DNA from 2 places in the Janthinobacterium sp. 61 genome. Region 2 is predicted to be linked to the other one. Evidence: predicted binding sites of a transcription regulator. Region 2 holds the regulator's gene; the other holds the start of a gene.
What was found. Region 2 encodes LexA, which represses DNA repair genes until DNA is damaged. Its sites were predicted from a motif close to ACTGTATNNNNATACAGT; they were not measured.
Positions count from the first base shown of each region.

Region 1: a site for LexA is predicted at 4,563-4,580, ahead of recA (recombinase RecA). Genes of this name have one in related genera too.

Region 1 covers NZ_PJMQ01000001.1:3,844,606-3,860,753, forward strand. Annotated here, with positions in the region: gene sucD (succinate--CoA ligase subunit alpha) at 1-349, opposite strand, end outside; gene sucC (ADP-forming succinate--CoA ligase subunit beta) at 363-1,532, opposite strand; gene CLU92_RS17530 (DUF2889 domain-containing protein) at 1,609-2,169, opposite strand; gene recX (recombination regulator RecX) at 2,697-3,152, opposite strand; gene recA (recombinase RecA) at 3,356-4,459, opposite strand; gene CLU92_RS17545 (response regulator transcription factor) at 4,721-5,455, shown strand; gene CLU92_RS17550 (sensor histidine kinase) at 5,452-6,990, shown strand; gene CLU92_RS17555 (DUF4212 domain-containing protein) at 6,983-7,297, shown strand; gene CLU92_RS17560 (sodium:solute symporter family protein) at 7,294-9,342, shown strand; gene CLU92_RS17565 (6-phosphofructokinase) at 9,460-10,686, shown strand; gene CLU92_RS17570 (IclR family transcriptional regulator) at 10,683-11,531, opposite strand; gene CLU92_RS17575 (GMC family oxidoreductase) at 11,695-13,311, shown strand; gene CLU92_RS17580 (MFS transporter) at 13,444-14,775, shown strand; gene purM (phosphoribosylformylglycinamidine cyclo-ligase) at 14,961-16,004, opposite strand.
Region 2 covers NZ_PJMQ01000001.1:2,885,557-2,901,704, forward strand. Annotated here, with positions in the region: gene CLU92_RS13220 (inorganic phosphate transporter) at 41-1,051, opposite strand; gene CLU92_RS13225 (DUF47 domain-containing protein) at 1,094-1,720, opposite strand; gene CLU92_RS13230 (replicative DNA helicase) at 1,815-3,200, opposite strand; gene rplI (50S ribosomal protein L9) at 3,336-3,791, opposite strand; gene rpsR (30S ribosomal protein S18) at 3,819-4,109, opposite strand; gene priB (primosomal replication protein N) at 4,125-4,433, opposite strand; gene rpsF (30S ribosomal protein S6) at 4,454-4,843, opposite strand; gene lexA (transcriptional repressor LexA) at 5,119-5,766, shown strand; gene CLU92_RS13260 (cystathionine gamma-synthase family protein) at 5,856-7,097, opposite strand; gene purF (amidophosphoribosyltransferase) at 7,167-8,690, opposite strand; gene CLU92_RS13270 (CvpA family protein) at 8,730-9,218, opposite strand; gene CLU92_RS13275 (SPOR domain-containing protein) at 9,239-10,237, opposite strand; gene folC (bifunctional tetrahydrofolate synthase/dihydrofolate synthase) at 10,262-11,560, opposite strand; gene accD (acetyl-CoA carboxylase, carboxyltransferase subunit beta) at 11,664-12,536, opposite strand; gene trpA (tryptophan synthase subunit alpha) at 12,735-13,532, opposite strand; gene trpB (tryptophan synthase subunit beta) at 13,618-14,868, opposite strand; gene CLU92_RS13300 (phosphoribosylanthranilate isomerase) at 14,861-15,544, opposite strand; gene truA (tRNA pseudouridine(38-40) synthase TruA) at 15,580-16,148, opposite strand, start outside.

The DNA.
Region 1 (16,148 bases), 960 kb from region 2:
TAGCCATGCGGTCTTTCAGGGCCATCATGTCACGCACAGGAATGCCTTCGGTGATGCAAATGGCCAGATCCATTTCAGCTTCAACAGCTTCCCAGATCGCCGCTGCCGCGCCTGCTGGCGGCACGTAGATCACGGACACGTTGGCGCCGGTTTCTTTTTTCGCTTCGGTGACGTTAGCGAAAATTGGAATGCCTTCGAAGTCTTCGCCGGCTTTCTTCGGGTTCACGCCTGCCACGAAGGCAGCTTTGCCGTTCGCGTAGTCGCGGCAACCGCGGGTGTGGAACTGGCCGGTCTTGCCGGTGATCCCTTGGGTTACGACTTTGGTATCTTTATTGATCAGAATGGACATGTTGATTCCTTAATTAAGCTTGACCAGCAGCGGCGGCAACGACGCTCTTTGCTGCATCTTCCATGGTGTCGGCTGCGATGATAGGCAGACCGGAATCGGCCAGCATCTTTTTGCCCAGGTCTTCGTTGGTGCCCTTCATGCGCACGACCAGCGGTACGTTCAGCGAGACGGCTTTCACCGCGGCGATGACGCCTTCAGCGATCACGTCGCAACGCATGATGCCGCCGAAAATGTTCACCAGGATGGCTTTCAGGCCTGGGTTTTTCAGCATGATCTTGAACGCTTCGGTCACTTTTTCTGCCGTGGCGCCGCCGCCGACGTCCAGGAAGTTGGCTGGCTCGCCGCCGAACAGCTTGATGGTGTCCATGGTGGCCATGGCCAGGCCGGCGCCGTTCACCAGGCAACCGATGTTGCCGTCGAGCGAAATGTAAGCCAGGTCGAATTTCGACGCTTCGATTTCAGCTGGATCTTCTTCGTCCAGATCGCGCAGGGCGACGATTTCCGGATGACGGAACAGGGCGTTCGGGTCAAAGTTGAACTTGGCGTCCAGGGCGATGACCTTGCCGCTGCCGGTGACGATCAGCGGATTGATTTCGGCCAGCGAGCAGTCGGTTTCCCAGTATGCTTTGTACAAGCCTTGCAGGTTGACGCGGGCGTCGGCGATGGAACCGGCAGGCACGCCGATTTTGGTCGCGATGTCGTCTGCCTGGGCATCGGTCAGGCCTACGCCTGGATCGATGGTGACGTGATGGATCTTCTCAGGGTGGCTCTCGGCCACTTCTTCGATGTCCATGCCGCCTTCGGACGAAGCCATCAGAACGATTTTCTGGGTGACGCGGTCGGTGACCAGCGAAACGTACAGTTCTTGTTTGATGTCGGCGCCTTCTTCCACCAGCAGGCGGTTGACTTTTTGGCCTTCGGCGCTGGTCTGGTGCGTGATCAGCTGCATGCCCATGATCTGGTCAGCGTATTGCTTGACCTGTTCGATCGATTTTGCCACTTTCACGCCGCCGCCCTTGCCGCGACCACCTGCGTGGATCTGCGCCTTAACGACCCATACCGGACCGCCCAGGGTTTCCGCAGCCTTGACGGCTTCGTCGACGGACATGCACGGAATACCGCGTGGTACCGTCACTCCATACTGCCGGAGGATTTCTTTGGCTTGATACTCATGGATTTTCATGCTGGCTTCCCTTCTGATACTGATTTGTAAAAATACGGTTAGTGGTGCAAAAAAAACAGGAAAAACAGCGCCGGGGTCACGCTTTGGCTACCCAGCGCGGGTAATACTGTGCAACCGCCCCGCCATCGGTGCGCAGGGCGTGGCATTTGTCGAGTTGAAACGGCTTTTCATGCGGCAAATCAGCATTCTCACCGTCGCGGGTCGACCAGACATCGCCGGCAAATGCCTGAACCGTCGCAGTCGGCAAGACTTGCGCCAGTTCGGTCAAATGGGTACAGCCGGCGATTCCCGCCAGGCGCTGTTTCAAGTCGCGGCGGAAATTCTTCAATAAATTCAAACCGATCAGCGCCGTGTAAGCGGGGCCGATGGTATCGCAAAAACCGGGATAGGGCACGGCATCGGAGGCAGCTTCGGCCTCGACGATGGTCAGTTCGTGATCGACGGTAATGCGCAAGTGGAGGTCATGCAGGGGAGTGCCAGCGGGGCGGGGGCCGGAGGCCAGCATCGCGTCATAGCTTTTGATATCGGTAATTCGGGCGTCAATATCCCACAGGCCGTCGTCGCGCACATACGCTTGGACGTCGATAACGCGGGAGTGCCGTAGGGCGCGCCGGGATACAGGAGTTGACAGGGGCATAAGACCGATGCCGCTTGCGCGGCCATAATTTAGTAAGCAGCCATGTGCATAAAGCACGCCGTTCGCAGCTTCTACGAACAGCAACCGCACCTGCGGCGCCGCAAAAACCCTAAAAGTGTAGCACATTGGGCGCTGGTTGCGCCGCAACATAATTTTTCATTGCTTCGATAAAAACATTTCAAAGCATAAGGAGAACACATGAAAATTTACGTAGTTATCACATTCAGTGATGATTGATATGCGCGCCTGGGAGCGTGAACCGCATCCAGTTGCCACCACCGCACCGATATCGCACAGCGCTGGCAACGCTCGCCACGTGCAGCGCAACAATCTGCCGCCGGTCTGACAGGACGATGACCGAAGAAAGATCCTTGCAAAGAAAATAATGGCAAACAGCAAGGCCCGCCTGCCCGAGCAAACGGGACATCGTGCGGACTTGTTGTAGAAGGAACACAGCGCGGCCTGGGCGGGTATGCCGGCAACACACAGGCGCGCGTGGAAGCAGACAGAACCGCGCCAGTCGCCGCCTAGTCGTCCTCGGGCTCCAGCCCCTTCAAGGCCACCTGCACGGCGCGCTGCGAAAAGCCGCGCTGCATCAGGAAGCGTACCTGCTTGTTGCGCTGTTCGGCATCCTGCGCCACTTCACCGAATTTGCGACGCCATACTTCGCAGGCGCGGGCGGTCTCGCCTTCGGCCAGGCCCGCCTTGAGTTCCTGCAGCGCCTCGCCGGCAATGCCATGGCTTTGCAATTCCGCCATGATGCGGCTATTGCCGAAACGGGCCGAGCGGCGGTGGATCAGCGATTCGGAAAAACGCTCCTGCGAGAGCCAGTTGGCCTGTTCCAGGCTGTCGAGCAAGGCTTCCACATCGTCGCCTTCCTGCGCATGCCGCTGCAGCTTGCGCCGCAATTCCATGCGGCTGTGTTCACGCATCGACAAAAAGCGTAGCGCCCTGCCCTTCAGGCTTAGTTGTACTGCAGCCATACACCCACCTTGTCTTTCATTCCACGATCACAGCACCCAAACACAATCGCCGCCCGGCGCAACAGCGCGGGACGGCGATCAGGGCCCTACCTTGCGGCAAGCCATGCGTAGGTCGGATTAGGCCCCTTGGGCCGTAATCCGACAACATTGTTGACGTCTGTGGTGTTGTCGGATTACGCGCGGCTTTGCCGCGCTAATCCGACCTACTCTGCCTTGGCTTCCGCAGCCTTGGCAGCCTTGTCGGCGGCTTTATCCGCTTTTTCCGGCTTTTCAGCAGCCAGCGGTGGCAGTTCGCGCACGCCCAGCGAAGCGCGGACCTTGTTTTCGATTTCGCGGGCCAGCGCCGGACGCTCTTGCAGGAAGGCACGGGCGTTGTCCTTGCCCTGGCCGATGCGTTCGCCGTTGTAGCTGTACCACGAACCGGATTTTTCCACGATCTTGGCATCCGAGCCCAGGTCCAGGATTTCGCCTTCGCGCGAGGTGCCGGCGCCGTACAGGATGTCGAAGTGCGCTTCCTTGAACGGTGGCGCGATCTTGTTCTTGACGACCTTGACCTTGGTTTCGTTGCCGATCACTTCGTCGCCCGACTTGATCGAGCCGGTGCGGCGGATATCGAGGCGCACGGAGGCGTAGAATTTCAGGGCATTGCCGCCAGTGGTCGTTTCCGGACTGCCGAACATCACGCCGATCTTCATGCGGATCTGGTTGATGAAGATGACCAGGGTATTCGTGCGGTTGATGGAACCGGTCAATTTACGCAGGGCTTGCGACATCAAGCGCGCTTGCAAGCCTGGCAGGGAATCGCCCATGTCGCCTTCGATCTCGGCGCGTGGCGTCAGTGCTGCCACGGAGTCGATGACGACCAGGTCGACGCTGCCCGAACGCACGAGGGCGTCGCAGATTTCCAGAGCCTGCTCGCCCGTGTCCGGTTGCGAGATCAGCAATTCATGCAAATTCACGCCCAGCTTTTGCGCGTAACCGACGTCGAGCGCGTGCTCGGCATCGATAAAGGCGCAAGTGCCACCCAGTTTTTGCATTTCAGCAATGGTTTGCAGGGTCAGCGTGGTTTTACCTGACGATTCCGGACCGTAGATTTCCACCACGCGGCCGCGCGGCAAGCCGCCCACGCCCAGCGCGATATCGAGGCCGAGCGAACCTGTCGACACGACTTGCACTTCTTCGATCACCGCGCTGGCATCCATGCGCATGACCGAACCTTTGCCAAACTGCTTCTCGATCTGCGCCAGTGCGGCGGCGAGCGCCTTGGCTTTTTCCGATGCGGGTACTACAGCTTTTTTATCGTCCATATGTTCTTTCAGCCGTTCTACAGTTGCAGATTCACGTGACGCATCTACGTGAACCGTGCAGCCTGCGATAGCGCCAGTGGGTTAAATTCTTTATACAGACAGTACTGTATAAAAAAACAGTGATCAATGCAAGCGGAACGTAGATTTGTTTTGAAACAGATCAATACAACCCTGTTTTTCACAAAAACTATCCACCTTGCGGAAAATGAAACACAATACAGACTTCAGATGTCCTGATGTTGCAAGCATAGGAAGTTCACCATGCGTATTTTACTTGCCGAAGATGACAGCGTGCTGGCCGATGGCCTGACCCGCTCGCTGCGCCAGTCCGGTTATGCGATCGACTACGTCAAGACCGGCCAGGAGGCCGATACGGCCCTGTCCACCCAGGAATTCGACCTGCTGATCCTCGACCTGGGCCTGCCGAAGATGTCTGGCCTGGAAGTGCTGCGCCGGCTGCGCGCGCGCGCCTCGCTGCTGCCGGTGCTGATCCTGACGGCCGCCGATTCCATCGAACAACGCGTCAATGGCCTCGACCTGGGTGCCGATGATTATATGGCCAAGCCGTTCGCGCTGTCGGAACTGGAGGCAAGAGTGCGCGCCCTGACGCGCCGCGGCGCTGGCGGCGGCGCCACCGTCATCAAGCACGGCCCGCTCAGCTACGACCAGGTGGGGCGCAGCGCCTACATCAACGACCAGATGCTCGACCTGTCGGCGCGCGAACTGGGCTTGCTGGAAATCCTGCTGGGTCGCACCGGCCGCCTCGTCTCGAAAGAGCAACTGGTCGACCACCTGTGCGAATGGGGCGAAGAGGTATCGAACAACGCCATCGAAGTGTATGTGCACCGCCTGCGCAAGAAGATCGAGGTGGGCGGCGTGCGCATCGCCACCGTGCGCGGTCTCGGCTATTGCCTGGAAAAATACTCGGAAGCGGCGCGCCTGAACGCCGAAGCGAGCGAGGCGGCAGGCCCGGCCAGCGGCCCCGCCAGCAAGTGAAGCCGCGCGAGGCGCCAGCGGACGAGGCGGACGACGACGACTGGTTCGAGCCGCCCACCACGGAGCAGGATGACACCATCGAGCATTCGCTGTTCGGCGAAATTCTCGACTGGATGCTGGCGCCCTTGCTGCTGCTGTGGCCGATGAGCATCGCCATCACCTATCTGGTGGCCAAGGGCATCGCCAATCAACCGTTCGACCACGCGCTGGAAGACAGCGTGACGGTGCTGACGCAGCAGGTCAAGCAAGCCGACGGCGCGATGCTGCGCCGCGTGCCGGACAAGAACGGCAACAGCAAGGGCCGCGACTTCCTGCGCGGCGACGATGTCGACACCCTGTATTACCTGGTGGTGGGCGGGCACGGCGAATACCTCGACGGCGACCGCGACTTGCCGCCGCCGCAGGACCCCGATAAATACCGCAGCGGCATGGTGCTGTTTCGCAACGACACCATCCATGGCACGCCCGTGCGCGTGGCGTTCAGCTATCTCGACATGCCGTACAGCACCGACGACGAACCGCGCCGCATGCTGGTGCAAGTGGCCGAGACGCTGGAAAAGCGGGCCCAGCTGGCCAATGAAATCATCAAGGGCGTGATCTTGCCGCAGTTCATCATCCTGCCCGTGATCCTGGCCCTGGTCTGGTTTGCCCTGGCGCGCGGCCTGTCGCCGCTGGCGCAATTGCAGGAACGCATACGCGCCCGGCCGCCCGACGATCTCTCCCCCATCGAATCGGGCCAGGTGCCCGAGGAAATCACGCCGCTGGTCGGTTCGCTCAACGAGATGCTGGCGCGGCTATCTCTGTCGATCGACATGCAGAAACGCTTCATCGCCGATGCCGCGCACCAGATGAAAACGCCGCTGGCCGGCATGCGCATGCAATCCGAGCTGGCCCTGCGCCAGACGGACCACGATGAAATTCACCGCTCGCTGCTGCAACTGGCGAAAAGCTCGGAAGCGGCCACGCGTCTGGTGAACCAGCTGCTGGCACTGGCGCGCGCGGAAAACCAGCCGCAGGCGGGCACGGCGTTCGAACCGATCGAGCTGAGCGAACTGGCGCGCGGCGTGGTGCAGGACTGGGTGCAAGCCTCGTTTGCCCAGCATATCGACCTGGGTTTCGAACAGCCTGCGTATTCGATCATGATTTCCGGCAATGCCATGATGCTGCGTGAACTGCTGAGTAATCTGATCGACAATGCCCTGCGCTACACGCCGTCCGGCGGCAGCGTCACGGTGCGCGTGCGCAGCACCCTGGAACTGGCCATCCTGGAGGTGGAAGATACGGGTCCCGGCATCCCCCAGGCCGAGCGGGCCCACGTGTTCGAACGCTTTTACCGCATTCTCGGCAGCAACGTCGACGGTAGCGGCCTGGGCCTGGCCATCGTGCGCGAAATTGCTCAACAGCATGGCGCCGAAGTCGATATTTTTAACAATCCGCGCGCGCAGTCGCCGAAGCTGCCGGGCACCTTGTTACGCCTGAGCATTGCCCTGCTGTTGCCGGACGCGCCCGAAGAGGATGAGATCACGTATGGATAAGCCCAGCCTTCCTGCGGCGCCGCTGCGGCCGGCGCGCACGCCCAGCCCCGAGCTGCAGGCGCGCCTCGCTGTGCACTGGCACAAGACGCGGCGCCTGACGGCCATCCTGCTGCTGATCTGGCTGCTGACGGGCTTTCTGACCGTGTTTTATGCGCGCGAACTGTTGCATCTGAACCTGTTCGGCTGGCCGCTGCCCTTCTATATGGCGGCCCAGGGCGCTTCGCTGGTGTACCTGGCCATCATCGCCTTCTATGCCTGGCGCATGCGGCGCCTGGACCGGGATTTTCATGCAACGGAGCAAACATGAGCGGCCAGCGCAGCTTCTTTGCGCGGCTGTGCCGCTACTACCTGCTGTTTACCGCCGGTTTCGCCGCCTTCCTGCTGGCCCTGTCGGTACTGGAACAGGAAGGCATGCCGCGCGCCTGGATCGGCTACCTGTTCATGCTCGTCACCATCACCCTGTACGCCACCATCGGCGTCATCAGCCGCACCTCGAACGTCACCGAATACTATGTGGCAGGGCGCAGGGTGCCGGCCATGTTCAACGGCATGGCCACGGCCGCCGACTGGATTTCGGCCGCCAGCTTCATCAGTCTGGCCGGCGGCCTGTACCTGAACGGCTTCGACGGCCTGGCCTTCATCATGGGCTGGACGGGCGGCTATTGCCTGGTGGCGCTATTGATCGCCCCCTACCTGCGCAAGTTCAGCCAATACACGATTCCCGACTTCCTCGCCGCCCGCTACGGCAGCGGCGCCGACAAACGGGGGGCCAGCGTGCGCGTGGTGGCCGTGGCCGCCACCATCATCGTCTCGTTTACGTATGTGGTGGCGCAAATCTACGCCGTCGGCCTGATCGCCTCGCGCTTTACGGGCGTGGATTTTTCCGTCGGCATCTTCCTGGGCCTGGCCAGCATCCTGGTCTGCTCTTTTCTTGGCGGCATGCGCGCCATTACCTGGACGCAGGTGGCGCAGTACATCATCATCCTGGTCGCCTTTCTGATTCCCGCCATGTGGCTGTCGGTCAAGCATGCGGACAACCCTGTGCCGCAGATCGCCTACGGCAAGGTGTTGCCGCAACTGAGCGCGCGCGAACACGTGCTGGAAACGGACCCGAAAGAAAACGAAGTGCGCGCCATCTTCCGCCAGCGCGCGCAAAGCTACCAGGAGCGTATCGCCGGCTTGCCCGGTTCCTGGGAGCAAGGCCGGCTGGCGGCCCAGCGCCAGCTCGATAGTTTGCGCCAGCGCAATACCTCGCTGTTCGATATCCGCAACGCAGAGCGCTACCTGATTGCCTATCCGAAGAGCCCGGACGAGGCACGCGTGCTGTGGCAGGCGGCGCAGACGCAGAACCAGAAACGCGCCGAACCGATCATTCCACACGCGCAGCCGTTTCCCGCCGCCGACCGCGAGCAGTCCGACATCAAGCGCAACAATTTCCTGGCCCTCGTGTTTTGCATGATGCTGGGCACGGCCGCCCTGCCGCACATCCTGATGCGATCCTATACCACGCCCTCCGTGCACGAAACACGTGTCTCCGTCTTCTGGGCCCTGTTTTTCATCTTGCTGATCTATCTCACAATTCCCGCACTGGCCGTACTGGTCAAGTACGATATTTACTCGGCACTGGTAGGCACGCAATACACGAACCTGCCCACATGGGTGTCGTACTGGGCCAATGTGGACAAGCTCAGTCCCCTGATCAGCATCGTCGACGTCAACCGCGACGGCATCGTGCAACTGGCGGAAATATCCATCGACGCCGACGTGCTGGTGCTGGCCACCCCCGAGATCGCCGGCCTGCCCTACGTGATTTCCGGCCTGGTGGCGGCCGGCGGCCTGGCCGCCGCCCTGTCGACGGCGGACGGCCTGCTGCTGGCCATTTCGAATGCCCTGTCGCACGACATCTATTACAAGGTGGTCGATCCCAGCGCCTCGACGCAAAAGCGCGTGACGATTTCAAAATTGCTGCTGCTGGCCGTGGCCTTCATCGCCGCCTATGCGGCCTCGCAAAAGCCGGCCGACATCCTCTCGCTGGTGGGCGTGGCCTTTTCCCTGGCCGCCTCGACCCTGTTCCCACCGCTGGTGCTGGGTGTCTTCTGGCAACGCGCCAATTACCAGGGGGCGCTGGCCGGCATGCTGGCCGGCTTTGGCGTGTGCCTGTATTACATGCTGCACACCAGCACCATGCTGGGTGGCAATGCCAGCGGTCAATGGATGCATATCGCGCCCATTTCCGCCGGCATCTTCGGCGTGCCTGCCGGCCTGGCCGCCGCCATCCTGGTCAGCTGGCTGACACCGGCGCCGGGTCGGCGCAGCATGGGGCTGGTCGAGCATATCCGGGCGCCGGAGTAACAGCGCATACTAGCCTGGGATGACGTGGTGAAATTTCACGACAGAACTATCGGAAAAGACAGCGCGGCCACAAAAAAGGAGTAGGCTGGAGGGCCGTTCCATTTACGAGGAAATCCCATGTCGTCTGGAAAAATTCTTGTTGCCCAGGGAGGCGGCCCCACCGCCGTCATCAACCAGTCGCTGGTGGGCGTGGTGCTCGAATCGCGGCGTTTTCAACATGTCACGCGCGTGTATGGCGCGCTGCACGGGGTGCGCGGCATCGTCAATGAAGAATTCGTTGATCTGACGCAGGAAACCAGCCACAACCTGGAACTGGTGGCAGCCACGCCCTCGTCGGCGCTCGGCTCCACGCGCGACAAGCCCGACATCGCCTACTGCCACCAAATCTTCGAAGTGCTGCGCGCACACGAGATCGAACATTTCTTTTACATCGGCGGCAACGACTCGTCCGACACAGTGCGCATCGTCAGCGAGGAAGCGCACAAGGCCGGCTATCCGCTGCGCTGTATCCACATCCCGAAAACCATCGACAACGACCTGGTAGGCAGCGACCACACGCCAGGCTTTCCCTCCGCCGCGCGTTTCGTCGCCCAAGCGTTCGCCGGCGCCAACCTCGATAACGCCGCCTTGCCCGGCGTCTACGTGGGCGTGGTGATGGGCCGCCACGCGGGCTTCTTGACGGCCGCCTCGGCACTGGGCAAGAAGTTCCCAGATGATGGCCCGCATCTGATCTACCTGCCCGAAAGAATCTTCGTGCTGGAGCAATTCCTTGCCGACGTGAAAGCCACGTATGAAAAATACGGCCGCTGCGTGATCGCCGTCTCGGAAGGCATCCACGATGCCTCGGGCGAGCCCATCGCCAGCCTGCTGGCCAAACAGGTGGGCAATGAGGTGGAACGCGATGCGCATGGCAATGTGCAATTGTCGGGCACGGGCGCGCTGGCCGACCTGCTGTGCGACGAAATCAAGGCCAAGCTGGGCATCAAGCGCGTGCGCGGCGATACCTTCGGCTATCTGCAGCGCTCCTTCATCGGTTGCGTCTCTGATGTAGATCAACGCGAAGCCCGAGAAGTGGGAGAAAAGGCGGTGCAGTTCGCCATGTGGGGCGACCGCGACGGCTCGGTTGCCATCAAGCGCACGGGCTTTTATTCCGTCGACTACGAACTGCTGCCCCTGACGGACGTGGCGGGCAAGACACGCACCATGGAAGATGAATTCATCAGCGCCAGCGGCACGGACGTGACGGATGCCTTCCGCCTGTATCTGCGCCCGCTGCTGGGCTCAGGCATGCCCGATGCCTTCCGCCTGCGGGCGGCGAAGGTGGCAAAGGTGCTGAAACCCTAGCTGGACTCCGCCAGTAATAGCGGCCGCAGCTTGACGGCCGCCTCCTTGAGCTGCGGCACGTGCTGCATCAGCTGTTCCACGGACTTGCGCGCCACGGGCGCGTGGCAGGCGACGGCCGCCACGATACGCCCGTCGGCCGCGCAGATGGGCACGGCAACGGCCACCATGCCGTGCACGAATTCCTCGTCGTCGATGCCGATGCCCAGACGGGCGATGCGCACAATCTCGCGCTCAATCAGCACGGGGTCCGTGATGCTTTTCGGCGTGCGCGCTTCCAGTGTCAGCATGGCCAGCAATGCACGCCGCTCCAGCAAATTCATGTGCGCCAAGAACAGCTTGCCGCTGGCCGTGCAATGCATGGGCGCACGCGTGCCCAGCACCAGATGCAGGCGCAGCGGTTCCTGGGTTTCCACCCGGTCCACATACACGATGGCATTGTTTTCGGGAATGGCGAGATTGCACGTCTCGCCCGTGGCTGCCACCAGGCTGCCCAGGATGCTGCGGCTCACGCGGATCAGGGCATTGTTGCGCAAGGTCGCCAGCGCCAGGTTGGTTGAAGCGGCACCAGGCACGTAGCCGCGTCCCACGGGCGTGCGCAGCACATAGCCATGTTGCTCCAGGGTATCGAGCAGGCGCATCATGCTGGCCTTGGGCACCTGCATGCGCGCGGCCAGCTGCGACAGGGTCAAGGGCTGGCTGGCGCTGGCCAGGTGCTCGATCAGGCGCAGCACGCGCAAGCCCCGCGCCTCGTCGCCATGGCTGGCTACCGAGCTGGCAGCCGCTGCGCCGCCCGCCGAGCTGTCTTCTTCGGCCTCGGCCTGCCGTTTTTGAAACGCATCATGCATGTTCTGTTTCACCTCTCGCGTATGCGGCTGTTTCCGCTTGTCCCGGTGCTGCACGTCTTTTATAAATGGAACCATACGTTCCACAAACAACCAATAAAGACCAGTGTATCGCAAAAAGCGCCCGCCGAGGCGGCGCGATACCGCAACGCAGGAGACAAGAACAATGTTGCAAAAAAACCATGATTACATCGTCGTCGGTGCCGGTTCGGCCGGCTGCGTGCTGGCCAACCGCCTGTCGCACGACAGCAATAAGCAGGTACTGCTATTGGAAGCGGGCGGCAAGGACAACAATCCATGGATACACGTGCCGGTCGGCTATTTCAAGACCATGCACGATCCCAAGCTGGACTGGTGCTACCGCACGGAAGCCGATGCCGGTATCGCCGGGCGCGAGCTGCAATGGCCGCGCGGCAAGGTGCTGGGCGGCTCCAGCTCGCTCAACGGCTTGCTGTATGTGCGCGGCCAGAAGGAGGATTACGACCGCTGGGCCGACCTGGGCAACGCAGGATGGAGCTATGCCGAGGTACTGCCCTATTTCAAGAAATCGGAAGACCAGGAACGCGGTGCCAGCGACTACCACGGTGTGGGCGGCCCGTTAAAAGTGTCGGACCTGCGCCTGCGCCGCCCCATCGCCGAACATTTTATAGCGGGCGCCACGGAAAGCGGCATCCCCTTCAATGCCGATTACAACGGCGCCACGCAGGAGGGCGTGGGCTACTTCCAGCAAACGGCCAGCAAGGGCCTGCGCTGGAGCACGGCCAAGGCCTTTTTGCGGCCGGCCCGCAAGCGCGCCAACCTGCGCGTGGAAGTGCGGGCGCAGATCACGCGCGTGCTGTTCGAGGGCAAGCGCGCCGTCGGCATCGAGTACCGGCAGGATGGCCAGTTGCGCCAGGCGCGCGCCAGCGGTGAAGTGATACTCTGCGCGGGCGCCATCGGCTCGCCGCAAATCCTGCAATGCTCGGGCGTGGGGCCGCGCGCCCTGCTCGAGGAAGTGGGCGTGCCCCTGGTGCACGACTTGCCCGGAGTGGGACAGAACCTGCAAGACCATTTGCAAATCCGCCTGGTCTTCAAGACGCGGCTGAAAACCCTGAACGATGAAGTCAACAGCCTGTGGGGCAAGCTGTGGGTGGGCATGCAATATGTGTTTTCCCGCTCCGGGCCGTTGACCTTGGCGGCCAGCCAGGTGACGGTATTTACCAAGTCTTCGCCCGAGGTGGAGCGGCCCGACATCCAGTTCCACATGCAGCCACTGAGCGCCGACAAGCCGGGCGAAGGCGCCCATCCGTTTTCCGCCTTCACGTCGTCCGTGTGCCAGCTGCGCCCGCACAGCCGTGGCCACGTGTCGATCAAGTCCGCCGATCCCCTCGCCTATCCGGGCATCTACCCGAACTACCTGTCCGACCCGCGCGACCAGCAGACGGCGATTGCCGCCCTGCGCGTGGCGCGCAGGATCGCTGCCGCGCCGTCGCTGGCGCCGCACATCATTTCCGAGTTCGTGCCCGGCCCCCAGTTCGAGACGGACGCGCAGCTGCTGGACGCGGCGCGGCGCTTCAGCCAGTCCATTTACCACCCCAGCGGCACCTGCAAGATGGGGCACGACGCGATGGCCGTCGTCGATGACCGCCTGCGCGTGCACGGCTTGCAGCACCTGCGCGTAGTCGATGCGTCGATCATGCCGGAGATTGTCTCGGGCAATACGAATGCGCCCACCATCATGATCGCCGAAAAAGCGGCTGACATGATCCTGGCGGACGCCGTGCGCCTGCCCAAGGCGGCCTGACCCGCCTTTTTCATTCCAATACCTGCAAGGAGGATGCCAGCGGCGGGCAGACGGCCCCGCTCCCAATGACTCGGCAAGCAGCCAAGCATCAGAAAAAAATACATAATCGATATCGATTGGAGACTAGATATTATGGATAACAATCCCAACAATCCGAAAAAGGCCAAAGAGCTACGGAAAGTCGTGATGGCCAGCGTGATCGGCGCCACCATCGAATGGTATGACTTCTTTTTATACGGCGTCGTCGCCGGCATCGTGTTCAGCAAGCTGTATTTCCCGGGCGGCGATCCGCTCGTCTCGACCATGCTGGCCTACGGCACCTTCGCCGTGGGCTTTTTGTCGCGCCCCATCGGCGGCGTGATCTTCGGCCACTTCGGCGACAAGATCGGCCGCAAGAGCATGCTGGTCATGACCCTGATGATCATGGGCATCTCCACTTTCCTGATCGGCGTGCTGCCGACCTATGAGCACATCGGTTACTGGGCGCCCGGCCTGCTGCTGTTCCTGCGCGTGCTGCAAGGCATCGGCCTCGGTGGAGAATGGGGTGGCGCCGTGCTGATGGCGTATGAGTATGCGCCGCCGAAAGAGCGCGGCTTCTATGCCAGCCTGCCGCAGATCGGCCTGGCCATCGGCCTGTGCCTTGCTTCCGGCGTGGTGGCAATTCTGTCGTACAGCCTGACGGATGCGCAATTCCTGTCCTGGGGCTGGCGCGTCGCCTTCATCCTGTCGGCCGCCCTCGTCTTCATCGGCATGTGGATACGCCTGAACGTGATGGAAACGCCTGAATTCCAGGCCGTCAAGGAGAAGAATGCGGAGACGCAGATTCCGTTTTTCGACCTCTTGAAACGCTATCCCGGCAACGTCTTGAAGGGCATGGGCGCGCGCTATATCGACGGCGTGTTCTTCAATATCTTCGGCGTGTTTTCCATCACCTATCTGACCAACACCATCAAGATCGCCCGCACGGAAGCGCTGATGGGCGTGATGGCGTCGGCTGTCGTGATGTGCTTTTGCATCCCGTTCTTTGGCCGCCTGTCGGACCGCATCGGCCGCAGCAAAGTGTTTTTCTGGGGGGCGCTGATCACGGGCGTGTCCTCGATTCCCGCCTTCTGGATCATGCTCCACCATGCCGACAATCCGCTGCTGCTGTGGTGTTCCGTGATCATTCCGCTGGGCGTGCTGTATTCAGCCGTGTACGGCCCGGAAGCGGCCCTGTTCTGCGACCTGTTCGACGCCAAGGTGCGCTACACGGGCATCTCCTTCGTGTACCAGTTCTCCGGCATCTTTGCCAGCGGCCTGACGCCCATCATCGCCACCTACCTGCTGAAAACGGGCAATGGCGAGCCGTGGCACATCGTCGGCTACATCCTGTTCGCCTCCCTCGTCTCGGCCGTCAGCGTGGCCATGATCGGCAAGGGCGGCTCGCAGCAGGAAGGCAGCAGGAAGCCGGCGCACGCGCGGTAAGCTGGCAACAGGCGTAAAAAAAGCAGGCTCTCAAAGAGGCCTGCTTTTTTCTTACGTACGCCACGGCGCCTGACAAAACCGTAGCGAGCGCCAGTGATTTGTGGCTAAGAAGCGCAACCGTACTCTAGTACGGTGAGCATCGCAGGCCGCAAAGCGCAGCGCGCAGTAGGTTTGGTCAGGTGCGATCAGATCACGATGGTCTGGTGCTCGTCGCCGTTACGCGCGCGGATGGTGCCGATGCGCGAGACGGTTTCGCCGGCCGCTTGCAATTGCGCTATGGCGGCGTCCGCGTTTTCCTGCGAGACGATGACGGTCATGCCGATGCCGCAGTTAAAGACGCGGTGCATTTCGGCGTCAGCCACGCCACCGTGCTGTTGCAGCCACGTGAACAGCGGCGGCATGGTCCATGCCTTCGAGTCCAACTCGGCCACCAGGCCAGGCTGCAGCACGCGCGGAATGTTTTCCACCAGGCCACCACCGGTGATGTGCACCATGCCTTTGACTTCCATGGCGTCCATCAGTGCCAGCAATGGCTTGACGTAGATGCGCGTCGGCTGCATCAGCACGTCGGCCAGCTTGCGGCCGTGGAAGTCGCCTTCCAGATCCGGCTTGGCCACTTCGATGATCTTGCGCACCAGCGAGTAACCGTTCGAGTGCACGCCCGACGAGGCCAGGCCCAGCACCACGTCGCCCGGGGCGATCTTGGTGCCGTCGATGATTTTCGATTTTTCCACGGCGCCGACGGCAAAACCTGCCAGGTCGTATTCGCCGGCCGGGTACATGCTCGGCATTTCCGCCGTTTCGCCGCCGATCAGCGCGCAGCCGGCTTGTTCGCAACCCTGGGCAATGCCTTTGATGACGTCGGTGGCAATGGCCACATCCAGCTTGCCGCAAGCGAAGTAGTCGAGGAAGAACAGCGGCTCGGCGCCTTGCACCAGGATGTCGTTGACGCTCATGGCGACCAGGTCGATGCCGACCGTGTCATGGCGGTTCAGTTCGAAGGCCAGGCGCAATTTCGTGCCCACGCCGTCGGTACCCGAGACCAGCACCGGCTCCTTGTACTTCTTGCTGATTTCAAACATGGCGCCAAAACCGCCCAGGCCGCCCATCACGCCTTCGCGCAGGGTGCGCTTGGCAAACGGCTTGATTGCTTCGACTAAAGCGTCGCCTGCGTCGATATCGACGCCAGCGTCACGGTAGGAAAGGGAAACATTAGAAGTCTGGTTCATGGTGTGGTGGCAGCGGAGGCGGTAAAATAGAAGGCGGATACCCGCCGGCACGCGCGCGCAAGCATGTTTTTCAACATCGTGCGGCAGGACGCCAGCGGGTGAATTCGGTCGATCAAGTCGCTATTTTATCAAACTGCCCCGCAA
Region 2 (16,148 bases):
GGAGCCGCAAGGCTCCCTTTTTACTGGCGTTGGCTATCCATTACATAATATGGTGGCCAATCCACCATGCAACCGCCGCCACGAAAGCGGAGGCAGGAATCGTGAAGATCCATGCCCAGACGATGTTGCCTGCGACACCCCAGCGCACGGCCGACATTTTCTGCGCCGAGCCGACGCCGACGATGGCGCCCGTAATGGTGTGCGTGGTCGACACGGGAATGCCCAGCGCCGTCGAGACGAACAGCGTGATCGCACCACCCGTTTCGGCGCAGAAGCCGCCTACGGGTTTGAGCTTGGTGATCTTCTGGCCCATGGTCTTGACGATACGCCAGCCGCCGAACAGCGTGCCGAAGCTGATGGCCGTGTAGCACGAGATGATGACCCACAGCGGCGGCATGGCGTCGGCCGCATTCGAGTAGCCGGCGGCGATCAACAGCATCCAGATGATACCGATGGTCTTTTGTGCATCATTGCCGCCATGGCCCAGGCTGTAGGCTGCCGCCGACGCCAGTTGCAGACGGCGGAACCACTTGTCGACCTTGCGCGGCGTGGAACGCACGAAAATCCAGGACACGAGCAGCATCATGATGGAGCCGAACACAAAGCCCAGCACGGGTGCGATCACGATGAAGGCCACCGTTTTCCACAGGCCGGCCGCGACCAGCGCGCCCGTGCCCGACTTGGCGACGGCGGCGCCTACCAGGCCGCCGATCAGCGCGTGCGAAGACGACGATGGAATGCCGTAATACCAGGTAAACAAATTCCAGAAGATGGCGCCCATCAGCGCGCCGAAGATCACGTACTGGTCGATCACTGACGGGTCAATCGTGCCCTTGCCCACCGTGGCAGCCACGGTCAGCTGGTGGAACACGAAAATGGCGACGAAGTTGAACGTGGCGGCCATGGCAACCGCGGTCTGCGGCTTCAACACGCCCGTCGAGACCACCGTGGCGATCGCGTTGGCGGCATCGTGGAAGCCGTTCATGAAGTCAAACAGCAGCGCGAGGACGATCAACAGGCCTAGCACGTAGATGCTGATTTGTATGGTCATTGTAGTTTCTTTTCTGATTCTGGTTCAGGACATGCCCAACGCTTACGCGTTTTCGACGATGATGCCTTCGATAATATTGGACACATCTTCGCAACGGTCGGTCACGGTTTCCAGAATTTCGTAGATCGCTTTCAGCTTGATCAGGTTGCGCACGTCCGGTTCATCGCGGAACAGCTTGGACATGGCGGCGCGCATCACGTGATCGGCATCCGATTCCAGGCGGTCGATCTCTTCGCAGATGGCGACGATCTTGCGCGAGTTGTCCATGTTATGCAGCATGGCGACGGCGTCGCGCACCTTCTCGGTACAGGCCAGCACCAGTTCGGCCAGGCGCTTGGCTTCCGGTGTGACGGCTTTCAGGTCGTACAGCGAGACGGTCTGCGCCGCGTCTTCCAGCAGGTCGAGGATGTCGTCCTGGCGCGTGATCAGCTGATGGATGTCGTCACGATCGATCGGCGTGATGAAGGTCTTGTGCAGCATTTCGACGGTGGCGTAAGTGACTTTGTCCGCCTGTTTCTCGATGCTTTCGATCGCATGCACGCGGTTTTCCAGGTCATCGAAATTGGTCATCAGGCCGAGCATTTCTTTGGCGCCCTTGACGCACAGTTCCGCGTGCTGGTTAAACAATTCAAAAAACTTGCCCTCAGTGGGCATCAAGCGTCCAAACATGTCATTCTCCGTTAAGCATTGAGTCGTGTTATTTACTACAGAAAGCCGCCCCGTTGTCGGGGGCGGCCAATGGAATTGCCAGTGCTGCTGAGTCTTAGTCGCCTTGGTAAAGCGCCAGGCCACCACTGTAATTGCCAAATTTGGTGTACTGCCCCATGAAGGTGAGGCGGATGCTGCCGATTGGACCGTTACGTTGTTTACCGATGATGATTTCGGCCGTTCCCTTGTCTGGCGAGTCGGGGTTATACACTTCGTCACGGTAAATGAACAGGATGACGTCGGCATCCTGCTCAATAGCGCCCGATTCGCGCAAGTCCGACATCACGGGACGCTTGTTCGGGCGTTGTTCCAGCGAGCGGTTCAGCTGGGACAACGCGATCACGGGGCAACCGAGTTCTTTCGCCAGGCCTTTCAAGCCCCGTGAAATCTCGGAAATCTCCGTGGCGCGGTTGTCGCCCGGCGTATTGGCCGACATCAGCTGCAAGTAATCGACGATGATCAGGCCCAGCTTGCCGCATTGACGCGACAAACGGCGCGAGCGGGCACGCAATTCGATGGAATTCAAGGCCGGCGTTTCATCGATGTACAACTGCGCGTCGTTCATCTTTTGAATCGCATTCGTCAGGCGCGGCCAGTCTTCGTCGTTCAGGCGGCCCGTGCGCAGACGGTGCTGGTCAAGCTGCCCGACGGAGCCGAGCATACGCATGGCCAACTGAGCGCCGCCCATCTCCATCGAGAACACGGCCACGGGCAAGCCGCTGTCGATGGCCACATTTTCGCCGATGTTGACGGAAAACGCCGTCTTGCCCATCGAAGGACGACCCGCCACGATCACCAGGTCGCCCGGCTGCAGACCGGAGGTCATGCGGTCGAGGTCGATGAAACCAGTGGGCACGCCCGTGATTTCACTCTGGTTGTCGCGGCTGTACAGTTCGTCGATGCGCTCGACTACTTGCGTCAGCAGGGGCTGGATCGCGGTCCAGCCCTGGGCGCCGCGCGCGCCTTCTTCGGCGATGGCGAAAATCTTCGACTCGGCCTCGTCAAGCATCTGCTTGACTTCCTTGCCTTGCGGGCTGAAGGCCGTGCCGGAGATATCGTCGGCGACGGTGATGAGTTTGCGCAGCACGCCGCGGTCGCGCACGATCTCGGCATAGCGCCGGATGTTCGCGGCCGATGGCGTGTTTTGCGCCATGGCGTTCAGGTAAGCAAGTCCGCCCACGTCATCGGCCTTGCCGAGCTGGGTCAGGGTTTCAAAAACAGTAATGACATCGGCTGGCTTGGAAGCGTTAACCATCTTGACGATTTGCTCGAAGATGATGCGATGGTCATAGCGATAGAAATCCTCCGCATGCATGAAGTCGGCGATGCGGTCATATGCTGCATTGTCGCGCAGCAGACCACCGATAACGGATTGTTCTGCTTCGATCGAATGCGGCGGAATACGGAGGGAATCCAGTTGCGGATCAGAGGGGGCGTTCATGGCGCGAATTATACCCGCTTCGGCGTGCTGGCAAAAATAAAGGGCTGAAATTGAGCGAAAAAAAGGCCACAAAAAAGCCGGGCGAACCCGGCTTTTCATCGTGCGGCAACGCTTGCGGGCCAGGCCCGCAGACGATTACGCGTTCGCGTCTGGAACGACAGCGATAACAACTTCCACGACCACGTCGGTGTGCAGAGCAACCGAAACGTTGTGCTCGCCAACGATCTTCAGCGGGCCGGTAGGCATGCGGATTTGTGCTTTTTCAACAGCAAAACCTTGCTTGGTCAGCGCTTCAGCGATGTCGAAGTTGGTGACGGAACCGAACAGACGGCCATCAACACCAGCTTTTTGAGCTACTTGAACGGTCAGGCCGCTCAGTTTTTCGCCCTGGGCTTGCGATGCGGCCAGTTTGGCGGCAGCAGCTTTTTCCAGTTCGGCGCGCTTGACTTCGAATTCAGCCACAGCGGTTGCCGTGGCACGACGTGCCAGGCGTTGCGGGATCAGGAAGTTACGTGCGTAACCGTCTTTGACTTTGACGACTTCGCCGAGGTTACCGACGTTAACAACTTTTTCTAACAGAATGATTTGCATAGTTCTTCTCCAGGAATATCTGACCGATTAAGCGTGGTGCAGATCGGTGTATGGCAGCAGCGCGAGGAAGCGAGCGCGCTTGATTGCGGTGTCAACTTGGCGCTGGTAGTGCGCTTTGGTACCGGTCAGGCGTGCTGGCATGATCTTGCCGTTTTCTTGGACGAAGTCTTTCAGCGTGTCGACGTCTTTGTAGTCGACTTGCTCAACGTGAGCTGCGGTGAAGCGGCAGAACTTCTTGCGTTTGAACAACGGGTTTTGCTGTTTGCGTTTTTCTTTAAGCTTGAGCTTATTTTTGTCGAACTTTTTACCGAATGCCATGTCAGGCTCCTGTATCTAAAATGCGCTAGTCGGGGTGACTGCACTAAAATCAATGATGTGAAACACCAAACTCTTGCTGTTGCGGCTCTTCCTGGCCAGGAAACCCGTGAACTGATAGACCCCGCCCAAGCTTGCCTGGCTGAACCTGCCTGATATTTCACCAGCGGCTAGCGCGGCAACATCAAACTCGGTCAAACGGGCAATTCCTGCTTCCATCTGCTGCGAACTGTGCTGCAATACTGCATTCACAATCGGCAACCCTGCCGGGGTGTAGCGCAATATTTCGCGCTCGGCAATGATGGCGGTTACTTGTAGCTGGTTCAGCGCACGATCCTGGTCAAGAATTAAGCTGCTGCTGCGGCTGGAGCGGCTGCTGGTGCTTCGGTGCGGTGGCTTTTGGCCGCGTCTTCGCGTTGTACCGATTTCATCATCGGCGAAGGAGCTGTTTCAGCTTTCTTCATTTTAACGGTCAGGTGACGCAACACGGCATCATTGAATTTGAATGCTGTTTCCAACTCGACCAGGGTCTCGTTGTCGCATTCGATGTTCAGGCAGATGTAGTGTGCTTTAGGCAGCTTTTGGATCGAGTAAGCCATTTGACGGCGGCCCCAATCTTCCACGCGGTGAACCGAACCGCCGCGGGTGGTTACGCTGGCTTTGTAGCGTTCGATCATCGCGGGCACTTGCTCGCTTTGGTCCGGATGGACGATAAAGACTATTTCATAATGACGCATGCAAACTCCTTCAGGTCGGATTGATAATCGCCCACCCCGGCGTCAAGACGGGTGTGGGAAGGTCAGCCGAAGATTATAACCGCCTTTTGCAAACGTTTCAATCATTCCTTCCACAAGCGCCCGAAAAGCCCGTGCGCCACCGTGCTTTCCGCCTGTGGACAAGTATTTCTTGCCAAATTCGCCGAAAAGACGGAAATCCCCTTGCATAGTGGACGATACTGTACAAAAATACAGACTGTTCATATAGACAGCATTTTAGTATGCACCCACCGCTCATGATCAAGCTGACAGCACGACAAGAACAAATCCTGAACCTGATCAAGGACGCGATTGAAAACACGGGCTTTCCCCCAACCCGTGCCGAAATCGCCAATGAACTGGGTTTCAAATCGGCCAATGCGGCCGAAGAACATTTGCAGGCCCTGGCCCGCAAGGGCGCGATCGAGATTTCGCCCGGCACCTCGCGCGGTATCCGCCTGATCGGTGCGGCGGCGAGCGCGGCCGCCGATGCGCTGGCATCGAAAGTGCCGGCAGCCCTGCTGATGTCGCTGCCCCTGATCGGCCGAGTAGCCGCCGGTTCGCCCATCCTGGCGCAGGAAAACCTGGAAGCGAGCTACAACGTCGACCCCGCCCTGTTCTCGGCCAAGCCTGATTTCCTGCTGAAGGTGCGCGGCTGGTCCATGCGCGACGCCGGCATCATGGATGGCGATTTACTGGCCGTCAAAAAGGTCGACAGTGCCAAGAACGGCCAGATCGTCGTGGCCCGCATCGGCGACGAAGTCACCGTCAAGCGCTACAAGAAAACGGGCTCCGTCATCGAACTGCTGCCGGAAAACCCCGATTTCAAGGTGATTACCGTATCGCCGGAAGATGAGTTCGCCCTGGAAGGCCTGGCCGTGGGACTGATGCGCAGCTGGCATTAAGTTGCGTGCTGGGGTCAGACCCGCCGGGTCTGACCCCAGTTTTTAGTTTGCCTCAAAACTGGTACATGGCCTAGTCACCAACACCGCTCTCAGCCCTCCAGCGCACCACGGAAGTCTTCCAGCAGATCGGCCTCATCCTCGATCCCGACGGAAACGCGGATCAGCGATTCGGCGATGCCCATGCTGGCGCGGCGCTCGGCTCCCATCTCATAGAAGATCGTGTGGGCGACGGGAATGACCAGGGTGCGCGTGTCACCAAGGTTGCTAGCCGGAATCGCCAGATTCAGGCGATTCAGGAAATCGAAGCAATCGATGCCATCTTTTAATTCAAAGCTGAACAGCGAACCATAGCTGCGGAACAAGTCCGTCGCCAGCGCGTGCTGCGGGTGCGAGGACAAGCCTGGGTAATGCACTGCCGCCACGCGCGGGTCCGCTTGCAACATGGTGGCCAGCGCCAGGGCGTTCGAGCAGGTACGGTCCATGCGCAAGGCCATTGTTTCCGCGCCGACGGCGATATGGTGCGCCGCCTCCGGGCCCAGCGAGGCACCGAAATCGCGCAAGGCCTTGGCGCGGATTTGCGCGATGCCCCACTGCGCCGGCGCCGCCTTTTTATAATTGTCGAAAATGTTCGGGTACTGCGTCCAGTCGAATACACCCGTGTCCGTCAAGCTGCCGCCCAGGGCATTGCCGTGGCCGCCAATGGATTTCGTCAAGGCATTGACCACCAGGCCCGCGCCCACCGCTTTCGGGCGGAACAGGTAGGGCGTGGTCATCGTATTATCGACGATGTACAGGATGCCACGCTCCTTGCACAGCGCGCCGATCTTCGCCAGGTCGGCGATCTGCGTGCGCGGATTGGCGATGGTTTCCACGAAAACAATCCGCGTTTGCGGCGTGATGGCGGCGGCCACATTGGCCACGTCCGTGGCATCGACGAAGGACACGGCGATGCCCTGCCCCGTCACCGTTTGCCACAGGCTGTTGGTGTTACCAAACAGAAAAGCCGACGACACCACATGGTCGCCCGCGCGCAGCAAGGATTGCACCACGGCGCCAATGGCGCCCATGCCGGTCGCGAAGCACAGGGTCGCCACGCCATCTTCCATCTTGTTGACCTTGTCTTCCAGCGCGGACACCGTCGGGTTACCCTGGCGGCCATAGCGAAAGCCCGGCTCCTTGCCCTGGAACACGGACGCCAGCTGGCGTGCATCGCCATAGCCAAACGCGACGGAGGTATGCACAGGCTTGTGCAGCGAGCCGTGCTCGATGCCCTTGCGACGGTCGTTATGCAGGATGGTGGTGGTAAAGCCGTAGTTTTTGTTGTTGCTCATGATCAAGTGGCGCGCAAGGCTGCAAGAAATATCAGATAAAAAAAAGCCCGGCCATAGCCGGGCTCCACATCACCCTTCGGTGGTGGCGAGGTTCAGGTTCAACTGGGAACGTGGCGTATCTTCCGGCGCTGCCGCCTTCGGATGGTGGCGCGCATATTCCAGGCGGTCCAGGTATTCCTGCGACACGTCGCCCGTCACATACACGCCATCGAAGCACGACGCCTCGAAGTTCGTCAGTGCCGGGTTGACGTCGGCAATCGCCTGCTTCAACGCGCCGATATCCTGGTACACCAAGTAGTCGGCCGTGATTTCGCGGCATACTTCTTCCGTCGTGCGGCCATAGGCGATCAATTCGTCGCGCGTCGGCATGTCGATGCCATACACGTTCGGGTAGATCACCGGTGGCGCGGCCGAGGCGAAGATGACCTTCGTCGCGCCCGCTTCGCGCGCCATCTGCACGATTTCCCGGCTGGTGGTGCCACGCACGATGGAGTCGTCGACCAGCAACACCACTTTATCCTTGAATTCGGAAGGAATCGCGTTGAGCTTCTGGCGCACGGACTTCTTGCGCGCCGCCTGGCCCGGCATGATGAAGGTGCGGCCGATGTAGCGGTTCTTGATGAAGCCTTCGCGGTATTCCAGGTTCAGCGCCAGGGCCAGCTGGATGGCGGCCGGACGCGAGGAATCGGGAATCGGCATGACCACGTCGATATGCACGTCAGGCAATTCGGCACGGATCTTTTCAGCCAGGTATTCACCCATTTTCAGGCGCGTGGCGTACACCGAGGCACCGTCGATGACGGAGTCGGGACGGGCCAGGTAGACGAATTCGAACACGCACGGATTCAGGCTGGCGTTGTCGGCGCACTGGGCGCTGTGCAATTTCTTGTCGGCATCGATGAAGACGGCTTCGCCGGGACCGATGTCGCGCACGAAGCGGAAGCCCATGCCTTCCAGGGCCACGGATTCGGAGGCGATCAGGTATTCGGGGCCTTGCTCCGTTTCATTAATGCCCAGGCACAAAGGACGGATGCCGTGCGGGTCGCGGAAGGCCAGCAAGCCCACGCCAGCAATTTGCGCCACTGCAGCATAGCCGCCCTTGACGCGGCGGTTCAGCACGGTGATAGCCTTGAAGATGGCTTCCGGGTCCAGGTTCAGGCCCGTTGTGGCTTCCTGGATTTCATGCGCCAGCACATTGAGCAGCACTTCCGAATCGGAATCGGTATTGATATGGCGGCGGTCGTTCTTGAACATTTCCTGCTTCAACTGTTCCCAGTTGGTCAGGTTGCCATTGTGCGCCAGGGTGATGCCGAACGGCGCATTCACATAAAACGGTTGTGCTTCCTCTTCGCTCGACGAACCGGCCGTCGGGTAACGGCAATGGCCGATGCCCGTCGTGCCTTGCAGCGAACGCATGTTGCGCGTACGGAAGACGTCACGCACGAGGCCATTGGCTTTGTGCATGGAAAACATACTGCTGTGATTGGTCGCAATCCCTGCCGCGTCCTGACCGCGATGTTGCAAGAGCAACAATGCATCATAGAGCAATTGATTGACAGGTTGATGGGAAACGACGCCGACGATGCCACACATGGTGTGCTCCTAAACTGTGCTACTGATTTTAAAAAAAATTCAAAATTTCACATGCTGCGCGTATGCGGCAGGCAGATAAGGCTTGATGGCACGCGCGCCCTGTTCCGCGAGCGGGCTGAGCAGCGCATTTTTCCAGAATGACTGCTGTGGTATGGAAGTCATGCCACACAAGATGACGGTGGTCAGCACGATCACCAGGCCCCGCGCCACGCCGAACAGGCTGCCCAGGGTACGGTCGGCCAGGCTCAGGCCCGTCACCTTCACCAGTGCGTCGACCGTCATGGACAGCAAGCCCATCAAAATGCGCACGCCGATGAACAGCACCACGAAGGCCAGCAACAGGCGGACGGCTTCACCCGGCACGGCTTCCGGCAGGAATTTCGCCAAGGTGGCGCCATAGGCGTTGGCGATGACGAAAGCCACGATCCAGCTGACCAATGACAGTATTTCCTTGACCAGGCCGCGCATCATGCTGATCAGCACGGACGTCACCAGCACGAACAGCACCAGGTAATCGAAGATCGTCACGACCGTTCAGCCTTGCAACATCACGCCGGCACCAGGCTGCCGCCCAGGCCCAGCTTTTGCAGCTTGGCGCGGGTCTTTTCGGCGTCATCGCGGCTGCCGAACGGTCCCACGCGCACGCGGATGCGCTCGCCCGCGGGGCTGGAGACTTTCTGCGTATAAGACTTGATACCCGCTTCGCGCAGCTTGTCCTGCAATTCATCGACCTTGTCCTGCGTCGCCAGCGCCGCCACCTGCACCACGAACTTGCCGCTGCCGGCGTCGTGTGCCTTGTCTTGTGCTTTCTCTTGCGGCTTGTCCAGTGGCTTGCCTTCCAGAATCGCCATAGCGCGCGCCGCATCGTCGGCAGATTGCGCCGGCTTGGCAGGCTTAGCCTCAGGCTTGGCTTCCGCTTTTACCTCATGCTTGGGTTCAGGCTTGAGCTCATGCTTCGGCTCCGGCTTGGCTTCGTGTTTCGGCTCTGGTTTCGGCTCCACCTTGACCGGCTTGGGCTCAGGCTTGGGCTCGGGTTTCGGTTCCACATAGGCCGGCTTGGCAGGCGCAGGCTGGACGGCAGCCGGCACGGGCGCCGGTACTGCTGCCGGTGCCGGCGCAGGCCTGGCCGCAGGCGGCAGAGGAGAGTCGATGATTTCCTCGGACTGGTCCAGGCCATTGTGCGCAGCCGCCTGAGCGGGCACAGCCGGCACGGGCGCAGGTGCAGGCGCAGCGGCCTTTTCTTTCGAGGGAATGTCGATGGCGATATCGTTGAAAGGCGCCTTCGGCTCGGAATCGAGCAGCATCGGCAAGCCCACAGCCACGCCCAGGGCCAGGGCAATGGCCCCGACCAGGCGGCGGCGTGCGCGCTTTTTTTCAGGCAAGACCGGGTCCGGCGCTTCTTTGCCGCCACGGCGCGATCCACCGCCACCAGAGGTGTTGGCGGCGCGCTTGCGGGTCGGCGACTGTGCTTCGCCAGGGACATAAAAGCCGCTGTCTTCGCCAGAGGATTCTTGCTTGTTTTTAAACAGTTTCGAGAACAAGCCCATGCGTGATTTTCAGTCGAGTGCGTTTCAGTGAAGTGAGGATTTTCTGGCCTTCATCACGCCGGCGACGGTGAGGAAAGAACCAAAGACCACAATTCTATCATTCTCACCGGCCCGGCTCATCGCATTTGCAAAAGCTTGTGCCGGATCATCGAAAATAGACACAGTATGGTCGTTGCTGTCGGGCTTATCTTCCAGCATGATCTGCACCTTGGCGGCCAGCTCGGATGCAGTCGCCGCGCGCGGCGACGGCAGGCTCGTCAGGCACCAGTGGTCGACGTGTTCGCTCATCGCGGCCAGCACGCCATCGATATCCTTGTCCTGCATGGAGCCGAACACGGCATAGGTGTACGGGTGGAAACCCATATTGCCCAGGTTCTGGTTCAGCGCCGAAGCTGCGTGCGGGTTATGCGCGACATCAAGGATGACGCTGGGGCGGCCAGGCAAGACCTGGAAGCGGCCCGGCAGTTCCACCGTCACCAGGCCCGTACGTACTTCCTGCGCGCCAACGGGCAGTTTCAGCTTCAGCACTTCCAGCGCGGCCAGCACGGCCGTCGCGTTCAGGATCTGGTTGGCGCCACGCAAGCTTGGATACGCGAGCGAATTGCGGCGCTGCTCGCGCCCGCCGTAGTTCCACTGCTGCTTGTCGCCCGAATAGTTGAAATCGCGGCCCATCAGCCACAGATCCGCGCCGATGGCCTCGGCATGGTCGATCAAGGATTGCGGCGGCACGGGGTCGCTGCAGATGGCCGCCTTGCCCGGACGGAAAATACCGGCCTTTTCAAAGCCGATCGCTTCGCGCGTATCGCCCAGGTAATCCGTGTGGTCGATGTCGACGCTGGTGACGATGGCCACATCGGCGTCGATCACGTTGACGGCATCGAGGCGCCCGCCCAGGCCCACTTCCAGGATGGCCACGTCCAGCTTGGCCTGCGACAGCAAATGCAGGATGGCCAGGGTGGTGAATTCGAAATACGTCAGCGGCGTATCGCCGCGCACGGCCTCGACGGCATTGAAGCTGGCGACGATCTGTTCGTCGCTGGCCATCTCGCCCAGCACGCGCGCGCGCTCATTGAAGTCGAGGAAATGCGGCTTGATGTACAGACCCACTTTGTAGCCAGCACGCAACAGTACGGATTCCAGCATGGCGCAGGTGGAACCCTTGCCATTCGTGCCCGCCACCATGATCACGGGGCAAGTAAAAGCCAGTTGCATGCGCGCCTTCACGGCTTGTAGGCGGTCCAGGCCCATGTTGATCTGGGTTTCCGAATGGCGGGTTTCCAGCATGGCGAGCCAGTCCGGCAATGTGGTGGGGAGCTTGAGCATGGGAGACTTCTTGATGAGGAGACAGTGCGCGAGGCGCGGAGATGGTGTGGCATGGCAACCAGGCGGGTCCGCAGGACACCGCCCGGCCTGTTACTCTGGCGGATTACGCCAAGACTTCGACGGCCTGGTTTTGCAGCAAGGCCAGCAAGCGGGCGATTTCTTCGCGCATCTTGCGGCGGTCGACGATCATGTCGACGGCGCCCTTGGTGACGAGGAACTCGGCGCGCTGGAAGCCTTCCGGCAATTTTTCGCGCACGGTGTTTTCAATCACGCGCGGGCCGGCAAAGCCGATCAGCGCTTTCGGTTCAGCAATCACCACGTCGCCCATGAAGGCGAACGAGGCGGACACGCCGCCCATGGTCGGGTCGGTCAGCACGCTGATGAATGGCAATTTCTTTTCCGACAGCTTGGTCAGCATGGCCGTGGTTTTCGCCATCTGCATGAGCGACAGCAAACCTTCCTGCATGCGCGCACCACCGGTGGCGGTGATGCAAATGAACGGCACCTTCTGTTCCAGCGCGATTTGTGCGCCGCGCACGAAGCGCTCGCCCACGACGGAACCCATGGAGCCGCCCATGAATTCGAATTCGAAGCACGCCACGACCACTGGCAGGCTCATGATGGCGCCGCCCATGACGACCATCGCATCCGTCTCGCCCGTCGCTTCCATGGCGGATTTCAGGCGGTCCGGGTATTTCTTGCTGTCCTTGAACTTCAGCGTATCGACAGGCAGGATTTCCTGGCCGATTTCATAGCGGCCGCCCGCGTCGAGCAGGCTGTCGAGGCGTTCACGCGCGCGGATGCGCATGTGGTGATCGCATTTCGGGCACACGTGCAAATTCGATTCCAGATCCGTACGGTACAGCACGGCTTCGCACGATGGGCACTTGACCCACAGGCCTTCCGGCATGGTCTTGCGCGCGGCAGCATCAGAACGCTGTATGCGCGGTGGCAGCAGTTTTTCCAACCAACTCATATTTTCTCCTTGGGCCCTTGTAGGGGTAGCGTCGGTGGACGCCCCCGGCAGACGGTAAACGGCGACACCCCCGTAGGGCGCCACCAAAAATTTTATCTATTGCACAATAACAGGAAAATCAGTGGCCGAAGTGTAGCCGTTTATCGCCGGGCTGTCGAACTTTGCCGTCAACGTATCTTGCGTAAACGGCAAGCTTGCTCAGGCGTCCAGTGCGGCGCGGATGCCTGCCGTAAAGCTGCGCACGGCATCGACGGCGCCACCTGGCGGGGCGTTTTCAATCTCCTGGATGATGCGGCTGCCGATCACGACGGCATCGGCCACCTTGGCAACGGCCTTGGCCGTGGCACCATCGCGGATGCCGAAGCCCACGCCGATGGGTAATTTTACATGCTGGCGGATGGCCGCAAGGCGTTCCGCCACCTGCTCCGTATCAATGTTGCCCGCTCCCGTGACGCCCTTGAGCGACACATAGTAGCTGAAGCCGCCGCCAACCTTGGCCACTTGCGCGATGCGCTCTTCGGTCGAGGTGGGCGCCAGCAGGAAAATCAGGTCGAGGCCCGCTGCGCGCATGGCGGCCGCGAATTGCTCGCACTCCTCAGGGGGATAGTCGACGACGATGGCGCCATCGGCGCCGGCCGCTTGCGCTGCATCAATAAACGCGGCGCTGCCGATGCGTTCGATGGGGTTGGCATAACCCATCAGTACCACGGGCGTCGTCTGGTTCGTTTCACGGAACTGGCGCACATAAGCGAACACATCGTGGATGCCGACATTGAATTTCAAGGCCCGCTCACAGGCGCGCTGAATGACGGGACCTTCGGCCATGGGGTCGGAAAACGGCACGCCCAGTTCCAGTATGTCGGCGCCGCCCTCGACAAGCGCATGCATCAGGGGCACGGTGGCGTCAGGGCCGGGGTCGCCGGCGGTGATGAAGGTGACCAGGCCGGTCTTGTTGTTCGATTTTAAGTTGGCAAAGGTGGTGGCGATACGGGACATGGGGAGCTTTCTTTATCAGTGGAGGATGTCGGATTACGCGCTGACGCGCTAATCCGACCTACGCAATACCGGGATTGTCAGTTGTTTAACTGAAATTCAATCCCATGCGCTCCGCCACGGTATGCATGTCCTTGTCGCCACGGCCCGACAGGTTGGCCAGCACGATCTGGTCTTTCGGCAAGGTGGCCGCCAGCTTGGCCGCATAGGCCAGCGCGTGCGACGATTCCAGCGCCGGGATGATGCCTTCGATATGGCAGCAGTCGTGGAAGGCCTGCAAGGCCTCGTCATCGGTGATCGACACGTATTGCGCGCGGCCCAAATCCTTCAACCACGCGTGTTCCGGGCCGACGCCGGGATAATCGAGGCCGGCCGAGACGGAATGCGTCTCGATGATCTGGCCGTTTTCATCCTGCAGCAGATAGGTGCGGTTGCCATGCAGCACGCCCGGGAAACCGGCCGCCAGCGAGGCCGAGTGCTTGCCCGTATTCAATCCTTCACCGGCCGCTTCCACACCGATCAGTTTGACATCCTTCTGGTCGATATACGGATAAAAGATGCCCATGGCATTCGAGCCGCCGCCGATGCAGGCCACCACGTAATCAGGTTGGCGACCCGTCATTTCCGGCATCTGCACCAGGCATTCCTCGCCGATCACGGACTGGAAATCGCGCACCATCATCGGGTAAGGATGGGGGCCGGCGACGGTGCCGATGATATAAAAGGTGTTTTCGATGTTGGTGACCCAGTCGCGCATGGCTTCGTTCAGCGCATCCTTGAGGGTCTTCGAGCCGGATTCGACGGGCACGACAGTGGCGCCCAGCAATTTCATGCGGTACACATTCTGTGCCTGGCGCTTGACGTCTTCGCTGCCCATGTAGACCACGCATTCGAGGCCGAAGCGGGCACAGATGGTGGCCGTGGCCACGCCGTGCTGTCCGGCGCCCGTCTCGGCGATGATGCGCGGCTTGCCCATGCGCTTGGCCAGCAGGGCCTGGCCGATCACGTTGTTGATCTTGTGCGCGCCCGTGTGGTTCAAGTCTTCGCGCTTGAAATAGATTTGCGCGCCGCCTGCCATTTCGGACCAGCGCTTGGCGTGATAAATGGGCGATGGACGGCCGACGAAATGTTTCAGCTCGTAGCGAAATTCTTCGAGGAATTCCGGGTCGGTGCTATAGCGGGCGTAGGCGTCTTTCAGCTCGGCCAGCGCATGGGTGAGCGTTTCGGCAACAAATGCGCCGCCATAAGGGCCGAAATGGCCGCGCAGGTCGGGAAAAGGGTAATCGGTGGCGTGGAACAATGCGGCGGCTGCGCCGGGCGCGGTGGTATGGTCATTCATGGTGGTTTCCTCTGGCAATGATGGCATCGGCATCCTGTACCGCGGCGATGAACGCGCGGACTCGGGATGCGTCCTTGATACCCTTGGACGCTTCGACACCACTGCTGATGTCGACGGCGTAAGGGCGTACGCGCACCACTGCGTCAGTCGCGTTTTGTACGCTCAAGCCACCACTTAAAACGACCCGAGGCGCGAGTTCTTCTGGAATGAGGGACCAATCAAATACCTTTCCTGCACCGCCGTAGGCATCCACATAGGTATCGAGCAAGAGGCTCGAGAACAAGGGACTGGCGGCGCGATAGCGCTGTTCGTATTCTAGCAAATCTTCGCCGCGGGCGTCGGGTTTGACGCGGAACACTTGCGTAAACGGTGTCTGCACGGCGCCAGCGAGGGCGGCGCTGTGCTCCGGCGTCTCGTCGCCATGAAATTGCAGCAGGGACAAGGGCGCAACGGCCTTGGCCGCCCGCACTTCTTCCACGGTGGCATTGACGAACAAACCCACCGTCGTCACGTACGGCGGCATGGCGGCGATCAGGGCCGCCGCTTGCTGCGGCGTGACGTAGCGGGGGCTTTTCGGATAGAACACGAAGCCGATGGCGTCGGCGCCCGCCGCCACGACAGCCTGGATGTCTTCGGCGCGGGTCAGGCCGCAGATCTTGATGCGTGTGCGTGGCATGTTACTCCCTTGATGTTATTGCTTGATGCGAAACGTCAGAACCAGGGCAAGGCGCTGCTGCTGTCTTGCGGTAACGCCCATTTCGGGTCGTAATCGATCTGCGCCAGGTACAGGCCGTCCGGCATGAAGGTGGGCGCGGCCGCGTGGCGATCCTTACTTTCCAGCAAATGCCCCAGCCATTCCGGCTTTTCCCGTCCCGTGCCTATATAGACGAGCGAACCGACCAGGTTGCGCACCATGTGGTGCAGGAAGGCATTGGCCGTGATGGTGAAGATGACGCAATCGCCGCGCCGCTCGATGCGGATGTCATGCATCAGCTTGACGGGCGACTTGGCCTGGCATTGCGCGGCGCGGAAGGCCGTAAAATCGTGCCAGCCCAGCAACGGCTGCACGGCCTGGCGCATCAGTTCCACGTCCAGCGGACGGAAAAAGAAGCCGGCACGCCCTTCCACCAGCGGCGAACGGGTGGCGTTGTTGTACAACACATAATGATAGGTGCGCGCGCGGGCGCTGAAGCGGGCGTGGAAGAAATCGTTGACGGTGGGATCGCCTTCGAGTTCTTTGGCCCAGCGCACGGCGATGGATTTCGGCAGGAAGGCGTTGA